Linked DNA regions of Gemmatirosa kalamazoonensis. The protein of the gene in region 2 interacts with the protein of the main gene of each other region in a pairwise test. Links are inferred from orthologs where the notes say so. Each region holds a gene or a part of one and is shown on either strand. Other genes may lie near its edges. The genes, in order: J421_RS13715 and ccsA.

What was found.
Region 1: the proteins of ccsA (region 2) and J421_RS13715 interact in binary tests that used the Escherichia coli proteins (3 or more experiments, as listed by UniProt). The link is inferred for Gemmatirosa kalamazoonensis from one-to-one orthologs.

The regions. Positions count from the first base shown.
Region 1 is NZ_CP007128.1:3,190,528-3,201,304, reverse strand. Bases 3,891-6,667 are described here. They hold J421_RS13715 (cytochrome c maturation protein CcmE), read right to left. Parts: upstream 5,626-6,667; coding sequence 5,155-5,625; downstream 3,891-5,154. Other genes in these bases: J421_RS13705 (uracil-DNA glycosylase family protein), read right to left, coding at 6,079-6,667; J421_RS13710 (YfiM family lipoprotein), read right to left, coding at 5,717-6,082; J421_RS13720 (heme lyase CcmF/NrfE family subunit), read right to left, coding at 3,891-5,151. In the rest of the region: J421_RS13740 (ADOP family duplicated permease), read right to left, coding at 1-1,379; divalent-cation tolerance protein CutA, read left to right, coding at 1,508-1,858; J421_RS13730 (zinc ribbon domain-containing protein), read right to left, coding at 1,863-2,405; J421_RS13725 (cytochrome c-type biogenesis protein CcmH), read right to left, coding at 2,405-3,019; more of J421_RS13720, read right to left, coding at 3,034-3,890; more of J421_RS13705, read right to left, coding at 6,668-6,723; J421_RS32790 (hypothetical protein), read right to left, coding at 6,802-6,948; J421_RS13695 (ABC transporter ATP-binding protein), read left to right, coding at 7,481-8,407; J421_RS13690 (ABC transporter permease/M1 family aminopeptidase), read left to right, coding at 8,420-10,777. UniProt on the Escherichia coli protein: Heme chaperone required for the biogenesis of c-type cytochromes. Transiently binds heme delivered by CcmC and transfers the heme to apo-cytochromes in a process facilitated by CcmF and CcmH.
Region 2 is NZ_CP007128.1:4,877,250-4,888,025, forward strand. Bases 4,802-7,577 are described here. They hold ccsA (cytochrome c biogenesis protein CcsA), read right to left. Parts: upstream 6,666-7,577; coding sequence 5,937-6,665; downstream 4,802-5,936. Other genes in these bases: J421_RS21120 (DUF1707 domain-containing protein), read left to right, coding at 4,802-5,216; J421_RS21125 (inorganic diphosphatase), read right to left, coding at 5,220-5,765; J421_RS32950 (hypothetical protein), read right to left, coding at 5,773-5,937; J421_RS21135 (heme exporter protein CcmB), read right to left, coding at 6,688-7,371; J421_RS32955 (hypothetical protein), read right to left, coding at 7,368-7,517. Outside these bases: J421_RS21090 (NAD(P)/FAD-dependent oxidoreductase), read left to right, coding at 1-206; J421_RS21095 (flavin reductase family protein), read left to right, coding at 223-702; J421_RS21100 (methyltransferase domain-containing protein), read left to right, coding at 802-1,554; J421_RS21105 (SRPBCC family protein), read left to right, coding at 1,560-2,123; fabF (beta-ketoacyl-ACP synthase II), read left to right, coding at 2,193-3,431; J421_RS21115 (MIP/aquaporin family protein), read left to right, coding at 3,530-4,264; more of J421_RS21120, read left to right, coding at 4,497-4,801; more of J421_RS21140, read right to left, coding at 7,578-8,140; J421_RS21145 (DUF3592 domain-containing protein), read left to right, coding at 8,283-9,155; J421_RS21150 (MFS transporter), read right to left, coding at 9,305-10,776. UniProt on the Escherichia coli protein: Required for the export of heme to the periplasm for the biogenesis of c-type cytochromes.

The DNA.
Region 1 (10,777 bases), 1.7 Mb from region 2 along the record:
AGCAGCGCCGCGGCGATCGCGAGACCGAGCGCCGCCACGAAGACGCGCCAGTCGGGAGAGACCGTCTCGCCCCAGGCGCCTAACGGCAGCGCGTGCGCCAGCACCCGGAAGCCGCCGGCGGCCAGCCCCGCGCCCAGCGCGCCCGCCGCGATCGCGATGAGCAGCGCCTCGACCACGAGCTGCTGCGTGAGACGACGCTGGTTCGCGCCGAGCGCCGAGCGCACCGCGAGCTCCGTGAAGCGCGCGTCGACCTGGCCGAGCATGAGCGCGGCCACGTTGGCGCAGGCGATGAGCAGGATGAGCCCCATCGCGCCGAGCGTGGCGAGCAGCGCCGGACGCATCGTGCCGGTCATCGACTCGCGGATGGGCGTCACCCTCGCGTTCTTCGTCTTGTCCCACTTCTCGGGATAGTGGAACCGCTCGCCGAGCATCGCGGTGAGCCGCGCGACGTAGGGACCCATGTTGCCGGGGTCGAGGCCGGGCGCGACGCGACCCACGAGCGTGTAGTTGCCGGCGCCGTTGTCCGGGCGCATCGGCGTCGAGGTCCACACGCGTACCGAGGGGTCGGGAAACCAGAAGCCCCGCGGCATCACGCCGACGACCGTCGTCGGCGCGCCGTCGAGGACGAGGCTCCGGCCGACGATCGACGGGTCGGCCCCGAGCTCGCGCCACAGACCGTCGCTGAGCACCGCGACCGGCGCCGTGCCCAACGCATCGTCGCCGGCGCGGAGCGGGCGGCCGAGCGCGGGGCGCGCGCCGAGCACGTCGAACAGCTCGGCCGACGCGGCGATGCCGGGAACGAAGCGCGCCGGCGCGTCGCCCACGCGCAGCGTCACGTCCCGGTTGCGGTAGGCGGCGACCTGGCGGAAGCCCGGGAAGCGGCCGCGGAGGTACGAGAACTCCTCCTCGCTCCACGAGAACGTCGACCAGAACGTCGCCAGCTCGGGCGCGTTCGCGTACGGGAGCGGGTCGAACAGCAGCCCGCGCGCGACGCCGTACACGGCGGCGGTGCCGCCGACGCCGAGGGCGAGCGTGAGCACGGCGAGGACGGTGTAGCCGGGGCGCGCGCGCAGGCGGCGCGCCGCGTAGCGAGCGTCCGAGATCCAGCTCTTGAGCATGGGCCCTCCGGGGCGGTACGCGTTCGCGCGGGGCTCGAAGCCGGTCCACCCGCGCCACCATCTCCAGCGCAGCACGGCCGGCGCGGAGCCGACGAGCTGCGCCCACAGCCACCGCCGCGCCGCCGGCGTGCCGGCGGCGCGCGACCGCTCGCCGAACTCCTCGACGACATCGGCGAGCAGCTCGTCGCGCTCCGCGCGCGGGAGGAGCGCGCCGAGCAGGACGAGCGGCAGTCGCGGGAGGCGGGGCTCGGACGGTGCCATGGCTTCTACAATGTAGAAATATCGCGCGCCGCGATAGCACGCGCTGATAGATCGTTGGATGGATCGCTCGATCGTTCCGCGTTAGACGCTGGCTGCGCCCGGAAGGTTGACTCGGCTAGAATTACGGCATGTCTTCCGACGCCACCGTCGTTCTCACCACGCTCGCCTCCGAGGACGAGGCAGTCGCGTTCGTGCGCGCGCTGCTCGATCGGCGCCTCGTCGCCTGCGGCACGATCCTCCCCGGCGCCCGCTCGCTCTATCGCTGGGAGGGCCAGCTCGCCGACGAGCGCGAGGTCGTCGTGCTGCTGAAGAGCGCGGCCGGCCGGCTCGGCGACCTCGCGACCGTGTTCGCCGAGCTGCACCCGTACAAGGTGCCGGAGCTGCTCGCGCTCCCCGTAGCGGCGGGGCTCGAGAAGTACCTCGGCTGGATCGCCCGCGAGACGGGCGAGGGGCGCGACGAGGAGATCGTCGCGCCCTGACGCGTCAGGCCGCGGCCGCGTCGAGCGGCACGCCGCACGCGCCGCAGAACCGCTGCTCCGGCTGGTCGCACGCCGCGCCGCAGCGCGGACAGACCGCCGGCAGGTAGCGGCCGCACGCGGAGCAGAACACCGCGTCCGCCTCCGGGCGCGGGCCGTCGACCGGGCAGACCGCGGCGTGGGCGGACGAGGCGCGATAGCGACGGATCGTGCGCTCCACGATGTCGTCCGAAGCGGCGGCGGCCGCGCGAGTGCCTAACGCCGCGGCGGCGTCGCGGGCGCGCAGCTCGGCGAGCGCCTCGCGGGTGTACGTCGCCTTCAGCGCATCGTAGTCCGCGTCGGAGAGCTTGCCCGTCGCGCGGTCGAACTCGATCTCGCGCAGCGCGTCGACGGCGCCGGTGGTCGCCTCCCTCGCGCGCGACGGTACCGGACGCCGCGCGCGCGGTGCGTCGGTCTCGTCGCGCAGCAGCGGGCCGAGCACGAGCGCCGCGGCGCCCAGCGCGAGCACGGTGCCCGCGCCGAGCGCGATGACGCCATCGGGGAGCGCCATCAGGCTTCCTCCGCGCGCACCGCGGCGTCGAGGCGCGCGAGCTCCTCGGGCGTGGCGTCGACGTCCGCCTGGACGTCGCCGCGCGACGCGGGCGTGACGACGGCGGCGCGCGCGCGCCACCGCCGAAGCGTGGTGGCCACCACGGCGCCCGCGGTGCCGATGGCGACGAACGGCGCCACGTAGCCCGCCCAGTTGAAGCCTTCCTTCTTCGGCACCATCAGCACGCGCTCGCCGTACACGTCGGTGAACGCGGCGACGATCTCGTCGGCCGAGTAGCCGCCCTCGACGAGGCGCTGCACGTCGCCGTGCATGGCGGGCGACACGGAGCACGAGAAGTCGGTCGTGCGGCAGGTGAAGACGTCGAGCGTGCAGCCGCACTGACAGTGGATGCGGTGCTCCAGATCGTCGCGCTGCTGCGTCGTGAGCACGGGCCGCGCGCCCGGCTTCACCGGCAGGCGCACGGGACGGATCGCGCTCTGGTTCATCACCATGTTGGACGCCGCGGACTGCGACTGCGTCGTGTCCGACGAGGTGCCCTGCACCTCGCCCTGCGCCAGCAAGCGGCGACCGGCCGCCAACGACACGGCCGCGGCGACGAACTGTCGGCGATGCATGGACATCGTGCGCGTCACGTCGCGCGGAGGTTCGCGCCGGCGGGCACCGGCTCGGGCGCGACGAGCGGCCGCGGCAGCTCGACGTGCTCCGGCGGCAGCACGGCGACGTAGCCGCTCTGCGAGCGCTTGCGCTCCGCCTGCGGCCACATCACGATCAGCCCACCGATCGCCATGAAGAGGCCGCCGATCCACACCCACTCGACGAGCGGGTTGAACTGGATGCGCAGCTCGGCCGTCTCGCTCTGCGTGACGCCGGCGAGGACGACGTACACGTCCTGCTTCAGCGACGCCCGGATGCCGACCTCGGTGGACGGCTCGAACGTGGGCTGGTCGCGGCTGTCGACGTGCTGCCGCTTCTCGCTCGTGATGATCCCCATCGGCTGGCCGTCGCGCTCCGTCTCGAGCGAGATCGCGGTGACGTAGCGGTTGAGCGCCTTGTACTGCGACGCGCCGGTGCTCGTGAAGCGCCAGCGGTGCCCCCACGGGTCGACGGTCGCGTAGCTCTCGCCCGGCTTCAGCGTGACGTCCATCTCCTTCTTGAACGCGAGGCCGGCGAACGCGGCGAACATGGTGATCATGCCGAAGTGCACCACGTAGCCGCCGTAGCGCCGCCGGTTGCGCGCGACGAGCCGCACGAACGCGCGCGGCGGGGCCTCGCCGTGCATGCGCATGCGCGCCGCGACCCCCTTCTGAAACTCCTGCAGGATGGTGCCGAGCACGAACGCGGCGAGCGTGTAGCAGACCACGGCGTAGAAGTCGCGCATGCCGGCGGCGACGAGCACCGCGCCGGTGACGAGGCCGATGGCTCCGGGCACGGTGAACTGGCGCCGCAGGTTCGCCACCGACGCCCGCCGCCACGCGATGAGCGGCCCGATGCCGGTGAGCGCGAGCAGCAGCAGGCCTAACGGGACGTTCACCGTGTTGAAGAACGGCGGCCCGACCGTGATCTTCTCGCCGCGCACCGCCTCGGAGATGATCGGGAACAGCGTGCCCCACAGCACCGAGAACGCGATGCCGACGAGGGCGACGTTGTTGTAGAGGAACGCCGCCTCGCGGCTCAGCATGCTCTCCAGCTCCGCGTGTGCCTTGAGGTCGCGGAGGCGCGTCGCGACGAGGTACCCGGTGGTCGCGATGCTGAGCGCGAGGAAGCCGGCGAACCAGTTGCCCACCGGCGACTGCGCGAACGAGTGCACGCTCTGGATGACGCCGGAGCGTGTGATGAACGTGCCGAGGATCGCGAGCAGGAACGTCGACACGACGAGCGTGACGTTCCACTTCCGCAGCATGCCGCGCTTCTCCTGGATCATGATCGAGTGGAGGAACGCGGTGCCGGTGAGCCACGGCAGCAGCGACGCGTTCTCGACGGGATCCCACACCCAGTAGCCGCCCCACCCGAGCTCGACGTACGCCCACCACATGCCGAGCGTGATGCCGATGGTCAGGAAGAACCAGCTCAGGAGCGACCAGCGGCGCACCGGCGCGAGCCACGAGGCGTCGAGCCGCCGCGTGACGAGGGCGGCGATCGCGTAGGCGAACGGCACCGCGGTGGCGACGTACCCCAGGTAGAGCATCGGCGGGTGGACCGCCATGCCCGGGTTCTGGAGCTGCGGGTTCATGCCGCGGCCGTCGGCGGGGATCCAGTCGAGCCGCTCGAACGGGTTCGCGCCGAAGCACATCGTCAGCAGGAAGAACAGCGTGACGACGCTCAGCGTGCCCGTGACGTACGGCAGCAGCTCCGCGGCGCCACGCTCACGGTTCGCGCGCACGCGCCCGGTCGCGACGGCGGTCGCCGCGTACGCGGAGAGGATCAGGCACCAGAACAGCAGCGACCCCGCCTGCCCCGCCCAGAACGCGGTGAACGTGTAGACCTTCGGCAGGTTCGCGCTCGTGTAGCTGGCGACGAACTTCACCGAGAAGTCGTGCGAGAAGAGCGCCGCCCACAGGCCGACGCTGGCGAGCGCCACGAAGCCCGTGGTCGCGTACAGCGCCCGCTCGCCGCTGTGAATCAGGTCACGCCGACCGTTCGTGGCGCCGGCGAAGGAGACGGTCGCGCTCCACGCGGCCATGAGCAGCGCCACCCACAGCGACAGCTCCCCGAGCAGGACCAGCCCGGGGGCGATGCCGGAGCCCACGGCTCAGGCGCGCGCGCCGGGCACCGGCGCGCGCTGGGTGCCGGGTGCCTGATACCCGGGCGTGCTCTTGTACTTGTCGGGCGCGTTCTCGTAGCGCGACGCGCACTTCGCGAGCAGCGTCGTGGCCCGGAACGTCCCGTCGGAGCCGAGGCGACCCTCGACGATGACGTCGACCCCGTCGGTGAACGTGTCGGGGGCGATGCCGCGGTACGCCACGGCGTAGGTCTGCTGGCCGTCGGTCATGTCGAACGTGAGCGAGCGCCCACCGGGATCGCGCTTGATGCTCCCCGGCACGACGCGCGCGCCGACCTTCACGCCGCTCTCGCGAAAGCTCGGGTCGCGGGAAACCTTCGCCGCGAGCTCGCCGGGCGTGAGGTAGTACTGGCCGGTCTCCTTGATGGAGCTGGCCATGAGGAAGCCGGCACTGCCGAGGACCAGCAGGCCCCCGATGAGAAACTTGGTCCGCGCTTTCACGAATGCGTGTCCTGCTGGAGTGTCCGACCGGGACGGCCGACTACCACAATAATACCATGCGGCATAATGCGATGCGGGCGGTCACGGCGGGTCATCGCGCCGTCCGCGCGAGCAGCGCCGCGTACGCCGCGGCCCCGAGGGCGTCGGCGACGAGGTCGCGCGCGCTGAACCGTCCCGTGACGCGCCGGTCGCGAACTTCCTTCCCCATGGAGATCGTCGCCGCGAGCCCGGCGGCCATTCCGAGCGCCGGCCGCCGGTCGAGCCCCGCGAGCCGCGCTGCCGAGAAGCCCGCGGCCGCCGTGAACCCGGCCATGAAGAAGTGCTTCGCCTTGTCGGCGCCGAGCCATCGGTCGGGAGGGAGCACGGGTCGGACGGCGCGGGTGGAATCGCGCGGCGGCTGGGCCGCAACGGGGGCAGCGGCGAGCAGCAGCGCGACGAGCGCCGAGCACCGCGTCACGCGGCGCTCCGCACGCCCTCGCCGATGCCGAGCGCGGCGAAGCGCACGGCGAGCAGCTCGAGCGCGCGCTGCAGCAGCGCCTGGTGCTCCGCCGCGTGCACCCAGGAGCTCGCGCCGGAGGGATGCGGCAGGGGCACGGCGACGGCGCGCCCCCCGTCATACGCAACCTCGTGCTCGCGCCCGACGAGCGCGTCGAGCGGGCGCGGCCCGAAGAAGCGGTCCATCGCCAGCCGGCCGACGGGGATGATCAGCTCCGGCCGGATGATCCGCAGCTCCGCGTCGAGCCACCCCGCGCACGCGGTCCGCTCCGACGGGTTCGGCACGCGGTCGCCGCGGCCGGAGGGATGGGCGCCGGGAAAGCACCGCGTGACGGCCGCGATGTAGACGTGCTCGCGCACAACGTCCTCGGTGAACCCGGCGCGCTCGAACCACCGGAACAGCGTCTTCCCCGCGCGCCCCGAGAACGCGCGTCCGTTCGAGACCTCGGCCCGGCCGGGCGCCTGGCCGACGAGCACGATGCGCGGTTCGCGGGCGTGGGAGACGACGGGGCGGACGTCGGGCGGGAGCGTGCAGCGGCGGCAGGCCGCGAGCGCGGCGCGGTGCGACTCGAGCGCGGCGGAGATCGGGAGACGGCGTGACATGGCGACCGGGGATTCGACGAGCGGACCCGGAGAGTAACCCGATCCATCACGTCCGGTTCCCCGCGCGGGCCGCGCCGCCTAACGCGCCAGCCCCGGCGCGCCGAGGATCACCCAGCTCCGCGGGCCGGGGTGGAACCCCCGGGGGCCCTCGCCCGTGCGCGCGGTGGTCATCGCGGACGGCGGCGACGCGCCGGCGCTCGCCGCCGCGCGCAGGCTGGTCAGCATGCGGTCGATGATCGTGTGCAGGCGCGCGTCCTCCTCGGCGCGGCTCCGTCCGGGCGACCGGTCCTCGAGGGCGCGCAGGGCGTGCGCGAGCGCCGCGTCGCGCCGGCGCGCCGCGTCGAGCCGCGCACGACACGGGGCACGCGGCGAGATGTGTGCGCGCGTCGGCGCTCGCCGAGCCGCCGACGTCGAGGAGCTGCAGACCGGTGAGATGGCTGTTGGGCGACATCGTGTGGCGGGGCGACGGGGGACGATGGCGTGGGCTCGCATCATCTCACCGATGACGGCGAGTCGGTCCATCGTCATTTCGGCGCTCGGCGACCGCCGGTCAGCACGAACGGCGCCCAGTAGTGCGGCTCCGCCCAGCGCCGGACGACGTCGCGATCCCGGACCTCGCGCCGCGCGCATTCCGTTAGGCGGCCACGTTTCGCCGTGGACCGCGCCCGGCGGGCATGCCCCCGCGCCGTCGCCGTTGCCGGAACGAGCTCCAGGCCGCATCGTGGCGGTCCCACCCTTCTTCGCCCCGGAGCGCCCCGTGCAGCTCGAGATCCGCCACCTGTCGAAGACCTATCCGAACGGCGTCCGCGCGCTCGACGACGTGTCGCTCAGCATCCCGCCCGGGATGTTCGGGCTCCTCGGCCCCAACGGCGCGGGCAAGTCGTCGCTCATGCGCACGATCGCGACGCTCCAGCAGCCCGACACCGGCACCATCACGCTCGGCGACCTCGACGTCCTGAAGTCCGCGGACGCCGTGCGGCGGCTGCTCGGCTACCTGCCGCAGGAGTTCGGGCTCTACCCGAATCTCTCGGCGGAGATGGTGCTCGACCACTTCGCCACGCTGAAGGGCCTAACGGAATCGAAGGCGCGCCGCCGAGTCGTCGACGCGCTGCTCGAGCAGGTGAATCTCGCCGACGCGCGCAAGAAGGCGGTCGGCGGCTTCTCGGGCGGCATGAAGCAGCGACTCGGGATCGCCATCGCGCTCGCCGGCGACCCGCGGCTCATCATCGTCGACGAGCCGACGGCGGGACTCGATCCGTCGGAGCGCTACCGCTTCCTCAACCTGCTCGCCGAGATCGGACAGGAGCGCATCGTGATCCTGTCGACGCACATCGTCGACGACGTGCGCGAGCTGTGCCCGCGGATGGCGATCATCAACCGCGGGCGCGTCGTGCTCGCCGGCGAGCCGACGCAGGTGCTCGCCGGCGTGGCGGGGCGCATCTGGCGGCGCGAGATGTCGCGCGACGAGCTGGAGGCGACCCGGGCGACGCACGAGGTGATCTCGGTGCGACTCGTCGCCGGACGGCCGGTGGTGCACGTCTTCGCCGATGCGTGCCCCGATCCGCGCTGGGTGCCGGTCGATCCGGATCTCGAGGACGTGTACTTCCACACGCTCGCCGGCGGCACGATCGACGGTGCGTCGGGCTCGCCGAGCGCCGACGCCCCCGCCCTGCAGTCCGTCTGACGGGAGGCGCCCGTGCTGCGACAGATTCTCTTCTTCGAGATCCGGTATCAGCTGCGCCGCCCCGCGACGTGGCTGTACTTCGCGATCCTGTTCCTGCTCGCGTTCGGCTTCCTGTCGTCCGACGCGGTGGAGATCGGCGGCGGCCGCGGCAAGGTGCTGAAGAACGCACCGTGGGTGCTCGCGAACACGACGATCATCCTCACCGCCATCGGCCAGGTCATCACCTCGGCGCTCGTCGGCACGTCGATCCTGCGCGACTTCCAGACCCGCACGCACGAGCTGCTGTTCACGACGCGCATCAGTCGAGTGGGCTACCTCGCCGGCCGGTTCGGCGGCGCGTTCGTCGCCATGCTCGTCGTGTATCTCGCGATCCCGCTCGGCGCGCTCGTCGGCAGCGTGATGCCGTGGATCGACCACGACAAGATGCTGCCGATCCACCTCGCGAACTACCTGCACCCGTTCCTGCTGTTAGGCCTGACCAACGTGCTGTTCATCAGCGCGGCGTTCTTCGCGGCGGGCGCGCTCACGCGCAACCAGTTCGTCGTCTACACGATGGGGATCTTCCTCCTCGTCGCGTGGTCGGTCACGGGGCAGCTCACGCGCGACCTGCGCAACGACTGGATCGGCGCCCTGCTCGATCCGTTCGGCATCCAGCCGTTCACGCTCGCCACGCGCTACTGGACGGTGGCCGACAAGAACACGCTGCTCGTGCCGCTCTCCGGATTCGTCCTGTGGAACCGGCTCGCGTGGCTCGCCGTGTCCGGTGGGCTCGTCGCGCTCACGCTGGGCGCGTTCCGCTTCCGCGCGCAGCCGGCGTCGCTCGGGCTGCGCTGGCGGCACCCGAAGCTCGCCGTCGCCGGCGTGCCCGGTGGCCTCGGCGGCGACGATCGTCCAGGGATCACGATCGGCTCGCGCGCGGCGCACGCGGCGGCCGAGCGACTGGCGACGGCGTGGGCCGGCGTGAGCGGTGCGGCATCGCGCGGCCGCCAGCTCCTGGCCGTCACGCGGCTCGCGTTCGCGTCGATGACGCGGCAGGTGAGCTTCCTCGCCATCGCCACCGTCGGCGCGGTGAACGTGATCATGTCCGCCTGGTTCGCGAATCGCATGGACCAGGTCACCGTCTATCCGCGCACCTATCTCATCGCCGACGCGGTGGTGGGCGGCTTCGGGCTGTTCTTCGTCATCCTGCTCACGACGTTCGTGGGCGAGCTGGTGTGGCGCGAGCGACAGCTCGGCGCGGACCAGATCCAGGACGCGCTGCCCGTGAGCCCGGCGCTGCATCTCGTGGGTCGCGCGGCGGGGCTCGTGGGCGCCATGGCCGTGCTGCAGGCGGTGCTCATCCTCGCCGGCATCGCCGTGCAGACGGTGAAGGGGTACCACGAGTACGAGCTGTCGGTGTACCTCCGCACCGTGTTCCTCATCGAGTTCCCGTTCGTGCTGCAGTACGCGCTGCTCGCGTTCGTGGTGCACACGGTGGTGAACAACAAGGCGGTGGGCCACGTGCTGCTGCTCGCGTGGTGGGTGTCGCTCATCACGCTCGACACGCTCGGCTTCGAGCACCTGCTCTACCAGTTCGGGGTGCGCATCCTCGAGTTTCCGCGCTACGCGACGTTCGCGCAGTCGTTCCCGAACACGATCCCGTTCTCCGAGGGGATCGGCTTCATCACCGAGGCGGACAAGGACGACGCGGGGCGCGACCTGCCGTTCATGGTCACCGCGCACGAGGTCGCGCACCAGTGGTGGGGACACCAGGTGATGCCGGCCGGTGTGCAGGGCGAGACGATGCTCGTCGAGTCCATGGCCGAGTACTCCGCGCTCATGACGACGGAGAAGGAGTACGGGCGCCACGCGATGGAGAAGTATCTGCGCGCGGAGCTCGACTGGTACCTGCGCGGCCGCGGCACCGAGGACAAGCGCGAGCTGCCGCTCGCCCTCGTCGAGGGCCAGGGCTACATCCGCTACGGCAAGGGCGGGCTCACGCTGTACGCGCTGCGCGACTACATCGGCGAGGACGCGATGAACCGCGCGCTGTCGTCGTACGTGCGCAAGGTCGCGTTCCAGGAGGCGCCGTTCACGACGACGAAGGATCTCCTCGCCGAGTTCCGCGCCGTCACGCCGGACTCGCTGCAGTACCTCGTGAAGGACCTGTTCGAGACGATCACGCTCTGGGATCTCAAGACCGACACCGCGACCGCCGTCCGGCGCGCCGACGGCAAGTGGGTGGTGACGCTCGGCGTCGCGGCGAAGAAGGTGCGCGCCGACACGGCGGGCGCCGAGAGACCGATCCCGATGGGGGACTACGTGACCGTCGGCGTGTTCGGCCCGAAGAAGGCGAAGGACGATGCGCTCGGCGAGCCGCTCTACCTCGGC
Region 2 (10,776 bases):
CGCGCCGCCGCGCGTTCGGCGGCAAGTGGGCGGTGGAGCGCATCATCGGCGCGGTCGTCGACGTGCCGCCGCTCATGAACCGCGCCGCTCACACGCTGTCGCGCCGCCGCGACCTCGCCGACCTCCTCGTCGGCGTCGCCGGCGACTTCGTGCCGCCGTCGGCGGTGCTGAACGCGCGGTACGTGTGGCGTGTGTTCGTGAAGTGACCATTACGTTCTCCCCATGCCCCTCGACCCCGACAGCTTCCGCAGCGTGCTCGGACGGTTCGCGTCCGGCGTCACCGTCGTCACGACCGTCGACGAGGCGGGGCACGACCACGGCATGACGGTCAGCGCGTTCTGCTCGCTCAGCCTCGAGCCCCCACTCGTGCTCGTGTGCATCGACCGGACGGCATCGATGCACGACCTGCTGCAGCCCGAGCGCGCGTTCGCGGTGAACGTGCTCTCCGCGGGGCAGGAGGCGCTGTCGCGGCGCTTCGCGTCGGGCGACCCGCCGAACCGCTTCGATGGGCTGGGCTACGAGCGCGGCCGCACCGGCGTGCCGCTGCTGCAGGACGTGCTCGCGTGGCTCGAGGCCCGCGTCGAGCGGCGGCACACCGAGGGCGACCACACGATCGTCGTCGGCCGCGTGGAGACCGCCGCCGCGCACCAGGAGCGACCGCTGCTCTACTATCGCGGCGGCTACGCGCAACTTGAACGTTAGGCATGTTGGTGCTGGCCTCCTCTACGCTCCACGCTCCACGCTGGCTTTGGCGCGACTCGTGGCGAGCGTGGAGCGTGGAGCGTGGAGCGTGGAGGGGCCGTGCTAGTTCCCCGCCGCCGGCGCGGTCGCGAGCTGCTCGACGATCCCGCCGTGGACCCGGCGCTCGCCGAGCGGTCGCTGCGCGACGTCGCGCGGTCGAACGCGCTGTTCGGCGGGCGGCGCGCGGTGCTGCGTGCGGTCGACGCGCTGCTCCCCGCCCTCGGCGCCCGCGCGACGCTGCTCGACGTCGGCACGGGGCTTGGCGACATCCCCGCCGCGGCGCAGCGGCTCGCCGCGGGGCGGGGCGTCACGCTCGCGACCGTCGGCGTCGAGTTTCGCCCGTCGCTCGCCGCGGCGAGCCGCGTGCGCACCGACGCGTCGGTGTGCGGCGACGTGCTCGCGCTGCCGCTCGCCGACGGCGCCGTGGACGTCGTGACCTGCTCGCAGCTGCTGCACCACTTCACGGAGGACGATGCCGTGCGCGCGCTGCGCGAGCTCTCGCGCGTCGCCCGCGTCGCGGTCGTCGTCGGCGACCTGCGTCGGAGCTGGCTCGCGGCGTCCCTGTTCTGGCTCGTCTCGTGGCCGCTCGGCTTCCACCGCGTCACGCGCCACGACGGCACGCTCTCCGTGCTGCGTGGGTTCACCGCCGACGAGCTGCGCGCGATGGCCGAGCGCGCGGGGGTGCCGCGGCCCGAGGTGCGCCGGTCGCTCGGCTGGCGGCTCGCCGCGACCTGGCGCGTTGCCCGGGCAACCGAACGGCACCTCGGCGAAAGCCGGGACCCTGGCGCCGCGCCGCGCGCGCGGGCAAGGTAGCCGGCATGACCAGCACGCCCGATCCCGCGCCGACGAGCCAGCCGGAGCGCGCGCCGCGCAAGCCGTACGTGCTCGGGCCCATGCCGCTCGACCGCGTGATGATGACGCTCGACGAGCGCACCGTCGCCGCGCCCGTCGAGCGGATCTTCGCGCTCGCGCGCGACGTCGAGGCGTGGCCGCGTCACCTGCCGCACTATCGCTTCGTGAAGTTCCGCCGCCGCGCGCGTGACGGCGGCGGGCTCGTGGAGATGTCGGCGAACCGCGCGTTCGGGCCGATGCAGTGGCCGACGTGGTGGCTCAGCGAGATGTCGGTCGACGAGCGCGCGCCTGCGGTCCGCTTCCGCCACGTCGACGGCGTGACGACGGGGATGGACGTCGAGTGGAGCTTCCGCCGCGTCGACGGCGGCACGCACGTGCGCATCCTGCACGTGTGGGACGGCCCGGGCTGGCCGGTGATCGGCACGTTCGCCGCCGTCGGCGTCATCGGGCCGGTGTTCGTGCACGGCATCGCCAAGCGGACGCTCGCCGGACTGGCCGCGGTCGCCGAAGGGACGAAGGGCGCTGGATGAAGGGACGAATCGGGCCGCTCGCGCGGTCCGATCAGGGGGGAGGCAGGGGACAGCAACCACGAGGTGCATGTGCAGCGTCGTCGCGTCGTCATCACGGGCATCGGTCCGATCACGCCCATCGGTACATCCGCACGCGGTCTCCGCGACGGCCTGCGCGCCGAGCGCTCGGCGGTGCGCGAGGTCACGCGGTTCGACACGTCGCCGTGGCGCACCCACATCGCGGCGCAGGTCGACGACTTCCACGCCACCGACCATCTCGAGGCGAGGCGCGCGAAGCGGCTCGACCGGTTCGGCCAGTTCTCGGTCGTCGCCGCGCAGCTCGCGCTCGACGACGCGCAGCTTGACATCACGCGCGAGAACCGCGACCGCGTCGGCGCGATGATGGGCAGCGCGCTCGGCGGCATCGGCTTCGCCGAGGAGCAGATGATCAACTTCCTGCAGGAGGGCGTGCGCGCGGTCGATCCGTCGGTCGCGCTCAAGGTCTTCTGCGGCGCGGCGAGCTGCAACATCGCCATCGAGATGGGCGTCACCGGGCCTAACAGCACGAACGCGATGAGCTGCGCGTCGGGCACCATCGCGATCGGCGAGGCGTTCCGTCAGATCCGCGACGGCTACGCCGACGTCATGCTCGCCGGCGGCTCCGAGGCGCCGCTCGCGCCGCTGTCGTTCGGCGCGTTCGCGATCATCCGCGCCATGAGCACGCGCAACGACGATCCGTCGAGCGCGTCGCGCCCGTTCGACCGCGCGCGCGACGGCTTCGTGATGGGCGAGGGCGCCGCGGTGCTGCTGCTCGAGGAGCGCTCGCGCGCGCTCGCCCGCGGCGCGCGGGTGTACGCGGAGCTGGTGGGCTTCGGCACGACGAACGACGCGTATCACATGACCGCGCCGCGCCCCGACGGCACACAGGCCGCGCGCGCCATGCGTCTCGCGCTCAGCGACGCGGACGTGCAGCCGCACGAGGTGCAGTACGTCAACGCGCACGGCAGCTCCACGCCGCTCAACGACCCGACCGAGACGCTCGCGCTGAAGCAGGTCTTCGGCGACCACGCGTCGAGGCTGCGCGTGAGCTCCACGAAGGGCTACTACGGCCACGCGCTCGGCGCGTCGGGCGCGTTCGAGGCGGCGATCAGCGCGTTCGCGCTGCACGACGAGTGGCTGCCGCCGACGGTGAACCTGCAGTGCCCCGACGACGCGTGCGATCTCGACTACCTCCCGGGTCACGGCCGCGACGCGCGGGTCGAGCACGTGCTGTCGAACAGCTTCGGGTTCGGGGGGATCAACGCCGCGTTAGTATTCCGCAGGGCATGAGGGCAGGAGGGCGCGAAGCGAGGGCAGGAGGCCTCGTGCCCTCCTGCGCTCCTGCCCTCCTGCCCTCCCCTCGATCCCCCATCTCGCCCCTGGCCCCCATGAGAGATTCCCTCCGTCACTTCGTCGCGGAGTTCGTCGGCACGTTCGCGCTCGTCTTCGTCGGCGGCGCGGCGCTCATGATGGCGCAGGGCGGCGCGGGATCGCTCGGCACGGTCGCCGCCGCGCACGGGCTGATCCTCGCCGTGATGGTCTCCGCGGTGATGCGCATCTCCGGCCACTTCAACCCGGCCGTCACGCTCGGCTTCCTCGTCACGCGGCGCATCCAGCCGCTCATGGCCGCGGTGTACGTCGTCGCGCAGCTCGTCGGCGCGATGGCGGCCGCGTACCTCCACAAGGCGGTGGTGCCGAGCGACGTGTACGCCGCGGCGCATGGCGGCACGCTGTCCATCGCGTCCACGGTGAGCGGCGGCCAGGCGTTCGGGCTCGAGGCCGTCGCGACGTTCTTCCTCGTGTTCACCGTGTTCGGCACCGCGGTCGACCCGCAGGCGCCGAAGGTCGGCGGCTTCGCCATCGGGCTCACGGTGGCGGCGGACATCCTCGCCATCGGCCCGATGACGGGCGCCGCGATGAACCCGGCGCGCGCGTTCGGGCCCGCCGTCGCGTTCGGTCAGTGGGAGGGGCAGCTCATCTACTGGGTCGCCCCCATCGTGGGCGGTGTGGTCGCGGCGCTGCTCTACGACCAGCTCTTCCTCCCGCGCGCGCCCGAGATGCCAGGCAGCGGCGCGGTGCAGCCGGCCAAGGGGCGCGGCGCGCCGCGCGAGCACGCAGTCTGACTCGGAGGACGGTGGCGCGAACGGCGCTGGGCACGGCGCCGGCGGTACGGCGCTGGCGGTGAGGCGCGATGAGGCGAACGACGCCCACGACGCTCGAACCGCGCAGTCCGGCGCCGTGCCGCGGCGTGAGACGGTGTTTGCGCTCCATCGCGCCGTATCGCCCGCGCGGCACCGCCCGCGCGCTCCGCCATGTCCCTGACACCTGCCCGTAAGGTGGCTCGTAGGATCAAGCATGCCTGACGATATATCGAACCGCGCCCGGCCGGCCGACGCCTCGACGGCGCCGCTGCCCATCTCGCAGATGCCGGCCTCCGCCTCCCGGGTGGCGGCGAGCGCGATCGAGGCGGCGCGCGAGCGGACGATCCGGGTGCTCACCGACCGCTTCGCCGACGACACGCTGTCCATCGACCAGTTCGAGGCGCTGCTCGACCGGATGTACAAGGCGAGCACGGTATCGGAGCTCGACGGGCTGCTGAGCGAGGTCGAGTCGCGTCCGATGCACCGCGTCGCCGTCACGCCGTCGTACGCCGAGCCCGCGGCGACGCGGCGCGTGCTCTCGATCATGAGCAACACCGAGCGCAGCGGCCGGTGGGCGATGCCGCGTCAGCTCGAGGTACGCTCGCTCATGAGCTCCATCGTGCTCGATCTGCGCGAGACGCCGCTCCCCGCCGGCGTGTGCGAGATCGACCTGCTCGCCGTGATGGCGAACCTCGAGGTCCTCGTGCCCCCCGGCGTCGTCGTCGAGGACCTCGCGCTCGGCGTCATGGCGAACGTCGAGAATCGGACGTTCGACGATCCCGACGCGCCCATCGACGCCCCGCGCATCCGCATCACGGGCACCGCGATCATGGCGAACGTCGAGATCCGCACGGCGCCCGCCGGGCTGCCGTTCCGCGACGCATGGAAGGAGGCGCGCCGCATGTGGCGGCGGCGCCGGCGCGGCGAGATCTAGCGCCTAACGGATCGTCGACGCCGCGCCGTACTTCGCCTCGTAGCGCTCCATCGACTCGTTGATCAGTCGCAGCGCCGACTCGCTCTTCTCCCATCCGATGATCTCGACGCGCTTGCCCTCGAGGTCCTTGTAGATGTGGAAGAAGTGCTCTACTTCCTTGAGGAAGTGCGCCGGCAGATCCGCGATGTCGAAGTACTCCTGGTGCAGCGGATCGTGGCACGGCACGGCGAGGATCTTGTCGTCCGGCTCCCCCTTGTCGAGCATGCGCAGCACGCCGATCGGCCGCGCGTCGATCTGACAGCCGGGGAACGTGGGCTCCTGTATCCGCACCAGGATGTCCATCGGGTCGCCGTCCTCGTGCAGCGTGCGCGGGATGAACCCGTAGTCGCCGGGATAGTGCACGGCGGAGTAGAGCACGCGGTCGAGCCGGAGCAGGCCGGTCTCCTTGTCCAGCTCGTACTTGTTGCGGCTCTTCGCCGGGATCTCGATGATCGCCGTGACCTGGTCAGGCGGATGCGGTCCGGGCGGGAGGTCGTGCCAAGCGTTGATCATGTAGTCATGATAGCGGCGCCGGGTTGCCGCTGGCACCCGCGCCCTCGGCGCGACGCAGCGCCGCGCGCACGCGCGCCCGCCGCCGCCACAGCGTCACCGCGTACACCGCGTAGACGATCGCCGCCACGGCGTAGGCGGCCTCGTAGTAGCCGGCGTTGCTCGGCGGCATCAGTCCTCTCCCCCGCGCAGCTCGGCCAGGCGGTCCCGATCCACCGCGTAGCGGTAGCGCGCGCGCAGCAGCGCCACGAACAGGAGGAAGAATGCGCCGAACGAGAACAGGAACGTCGTCAGCTGCTCCGGCGGCAGCGACGGCGCGCTCGGCTTCAGCAGGATCGGCTGCGGGTGCAGCGTGCGGAACAGGTACACGCTGAGGTGGATGAACGGCACCAGCAGCCCGGCGAGCACGCCGAGCACGGCGGAGTATCGCGCGCGCTGGCCGCGATCCTCGATCGCGTTGCGCAGCGTCAGGTAGCCGAGCACGATGAGCCACGTGAACAGCGTCAGCGTGAGGCGCGCGTCCCACGTCCACCACGTGCCCCAGATCGGCTTCCCCCACAGCGGCCCGGTGAGCAGCGTCACGGTCATGAACGTGAGCCCCACCTCCGCCGCGCTCTCCGCGACGCGGTCCAGCCGCTCCTCGCGCAGCCACAGGTAGAGCGCGCTCGTCACGGCGAGCAGCGCGAAGCACAGGTACAGCGCGATGAACGCCGACGGCACGTGCACGTAGAAGATCTTCTGCGCCGGCCCCTGCGTCGCCTCGATCGGCGTGAACACGATGGCGCGCACGAGCGCCGCCGCGACGGCGACGACGGCGACGCCGAGCAGGAAGTCGGGGCCGTCGCGCGTGGTGGGCGCGGTGCGCGGCATGGTGGGAAGAGCGGTTGCGGGCTGCGTCATGGGTCGGGTCGCGAGCGTGGGCTCACTCCTCGAGCGTGTACGGGAACGCCAGCGTGCACGCGGTCACGAAGACGATGTCGAACGCGGCGAGCATCTGAAGATAGCCCTGGATCTCGCCGAGCGGCCGGCCGGCGAGCAGCCGCGCGGTGCTGAGCGCCGCCGGGACGACGATCGGCACGAAGAACGGCAGCGCCAGCATCGGCAGCAGCAGCTCCGCCAGCCGCGTGTTCACGGTCATCGCGCTGAACAGCGTCCCCACCGCCACGAGGCCGAGCGTCGCGAGCGCGGCGACGATCGCGAGCCCCGGCAGCGTCGCGCCGTGCAGCAGCGGCAGGTCGTAGAACAGCGCCACCGCGGGGATCGTCACGAGCTGCACGGCGCCGACGAACACCACGTTCGCGAGCGCCTTGCCGGCGAACAGCGCCTCTCTCCCGACTGGGGAAGCCAGCAGGCCGTCGATGGCGCGATCGGCTTCCTCGACGCCGAACGAGCGGTGCAGGCCGAGCAGCCCCGCGAACGTGAAGATGACCCACAGCACGCCGGGCGCCAGGTCGATCGCCGACACCGCCGTGGGATCCCACGAGAAGTGGAACACCGCGACGGCGAGCAGCGCGAACACGATCGCCGCGAAGAACGCGCTGCGGGTGCGGAACTCGATCGTGAGGTCCTTGCGCGCCACGAGCCACGCGGTGCCGAGAAAGCTCACGCCGTCCCCGTGACGAGCGCGCGGTACGCGTCCGCGAACGCCGCCGCGTCGACGCCGGCGCGCGCCTCGACGCGCACGAGCCGACCGGCGAGCATCACCCCGACGCGCGTGCCGAGCGCGAGCCCCTCGGCCAGGTTGTGCGTCACGAGCACGAGCGCCGCGCCGTGCGCCTTCAGCGCGCCGATGGCGTCGGTGAGCGCGCGCGCGCGCCGACCTCGTCGAGCCCCGTGAACGGCTCGTCGAGCAGCACGATGCTGGGCTGGTGCACCATCGCCCGCGCGATGGAGACGCGCTGCTGCAGCCCGCGACTGAGTCGACGTACCGGCGTGTTCGCGCGGTCGGCCACGCGCATGCGCTCGAGCGACGCCATCGCGGCGCGCGCCGGATCGGGCACGCCGTAGAGCCGCGCCGCGAACTCCACGTTCTCGCGCGCACTGAGCGCGGCGTAGAGAAGGCTGTGGTGCGAGATGAGCCCCACGCGCGCCCGCACCGCCGGCGCCGCGTCGCGGTCCAACGACACCCCGCCGATGCGCGCGGTGCCGCGCGTGGGGCGCAGCAGCCCCGCGAGCATGCGCAGCAGCGTCGTCTTCCCCGCCCCGTTCGGCCCGAACAGCGCGAGACATTCGCCGCCGCCGAGCGCGAAGCTCACGTCGTCCACCGCGCGCCGACCGGCGCCGAACGCGCGCGTGAGCCCCACCGCCTCCACGACGGGCGTGGCGACGGCGGCGGCGCGTTCGCTCTCGGGGACGGCTTCCGGCGCGGCGGTCATGGCACGAACGGTAACCGGCCCGTCGCCGCGGCGCACTCTTGCGCGGCTCGTCGACCGCTGCCTCCTTGCGCGCATGTCATCCGCCGACTCCTTCGAGCCGGTCGCGCGACGGTCGCGAACGCGCCGTCGCGGCTGCGGCTGCATGCCCTTCTTCGTGCTATGCGCGGTGCTCGTGCTCGGACCGTCGCTCTGGCTCGACGCGAACGGGCACGTGTCGCGCGCGCGCGTGGAGCGGAAGCGCGAGGACGTCCGCATCGCCTCCGACGGCGCCTGGACCCGCGCGTTCCTGCTCGACGTCGCCCCCGCTGGCGAGACGTCGCCGATCACGCCGACGGTGAGCGTCGACGAGGCGCGCTACGACCGGCTGCGCGTCGGCGACACGGTGCGCGTCCGCACCGTCGCGTGCTGCCCGATCTTCGCGCGGCTCGCCGATCGCAGCACGCTGGACTGGATGCGCGACCTCGCACCGATGGTGCTGCACGGCGGGCGCTGGGTGATCTGGCTCGTCGGCGGCATCGCGGTCCTCGCGTTCGCCGGCCGGCGCGGCACGGCCTTCCTGCTCGCGGCGGCCGTCGCATGGGGCGTCGCCGCGCTCGCGCTGGACCGCGCGACGCCGGGCCCGCTGCCTAACGACGGGCCGCTGCGGGCCGCGGCGCGCGTGCACGCCGTGCGCACGGTGGAGTACGCGCTGTCGACGAGCCGGCGCGACGACTTCGAGCTCCCGCAGCCGTACGACGTCGCGGAGCTCGCGTTCGTCCCCGCCCCCGGCGCCGACACGGTCGTCGCCGTTGACGCCGTGGACGACGGCACCATGCCGCAGCTCGTCATGGGCGGCACGGTGCCGGTGCGCTTCGACCCCGCTCGGCCGCGCGCCGCGACCATCGACGGCGGCGACCGGAGCTACGTCGACCGCAATCGTCCGCTGTTCATCGCGATCGTCGGCGGGGTGTTCGCGCTGGCGACGCTCATCGGGCTGATCCTCACCCGCAAGCAGCCGCGGCGCCGCCGGCGCTGATCCGCCGGGCACCGCTCCACGTACGCGTTTCTATGGGACTGAAGAAGGACTCAAGGAGGACTGAAGAAGGAGAACACCAACAGAGTTGTTGGTCCTTGTTCAGTCCTCCTTCAGTCCTTCTTCAGTCCAACGAACAGTCGTACGTGGAGTCACGCCCGCAGATCCACGTCCTTCGTCTCGCGCACGAACAGCGCGCCGACCACGAACGTCACGGCGGCGATCACGATCGGGTACCACAGCCCCGAGTACATGTCGCCCGTCGCCGCCACGATCGCGAACGCCGTCGTCGGCAGGAAGCCGCCGAACCACCCGTTGCCGATGTGATACGGCAGCGACATCGACGTGTAGCGGATGCGCGTCGGGAACATCTCCACGAGCATCGCCGCGATCGGGCCGTACACCATCGTCACGTACAGCACGAGCACGAACAGGATGGCGACCACCATGCCGCGGTTCGTGCGCGCCGGATCCGCCTTCGCGGGGTAGCCCGCCGCCTTCAGCGTGGCGCCGAGCGTGGAGTCGAACGCCGCGCCGCGCGCCTTCGCGTCCGGCGCCGCGGCGTCGTACGACGGGATCACCGCCCCGCCGACGTGCACGGCGGGCGGCGCGTCGAACTCCGCCGCGTTGTGGTACGGCACGCCCGCCTTCACGAGCGCCGTCTTCGCGACGTCGCACGGCGACGTGAACTTGCTCTTCCCCACGGGATCGAACTGCACCGAGCACGACGCGGGATCCGCGGTCACCGTCACCGGCGCGCGCTGCTGCGCCGCCTCCAGCGCGGGGTTCGCGTAGTGCGTGAGCGCGCGGAACAGCGGGAAGTACGTGAGCGCCGCGAGCAGGCACCCGCCGAGGATGATCGGCTTGCGGCCGATGCGGTCGGACAGCGAGCCGAACACGATGAAGAACGGAGTGCCTAACAGCAGCGCCGCCGCCATCATGAGGTTCGCCGTCTGCCCGTCCACCTTGAGCGACTGCGTGAGGAAGAACAGCGCGTAGAACTGCCCCGCGTACCACACCACCGCCTGCCCCATCACGAGGCCGAACAGCGCGAGCAGCACGACGCGCAGGTTCGGCCAGCGGCCGAACGAGTCGCGCAGCGGCTGCTTCGAGTGCTTGCCCTCGGCCTTCATGGCCTGGAACACCGGGCTCTCGTTCAGCCGCAGGCGGATCCACACCGACACGCCCAGGAGCACGAGCGACACGAGGAACGGGATGCGCCAGCCCCACGCCTCGAACGCCTCGGTGCCGAGCGCGAGGCGGCAGCCGAGGATCACGAGCAGCGAGAGAAAGAGCCCGAGCGTCGCCGTCGTCTGGATCCACGCCGTGTACTGCCCGCGTTTGCCGTTCGGCGCGTGCTCCGCGACGTAGGTCGCCGCCCCACCATACTCGCCGCCGAGCGCGAGCCCCTGCAGCAGGCGCAGGGAGATCAGCGTCACCGGGGCCGCCACGCCGATCGACGCGTACCCCGGCAGCACGCCGACGAGGAACGTCGACACGCCCATGATGAGGATCGTGACGAGGAACGTGTACTTCCGCCCCACGAGATCTCCCAGCCGCCCGAAGATCAGCGCGCCGAACGGCCGCACCGCGAACCCCGCGGCGAACGCGAGCAGCGCGAAGA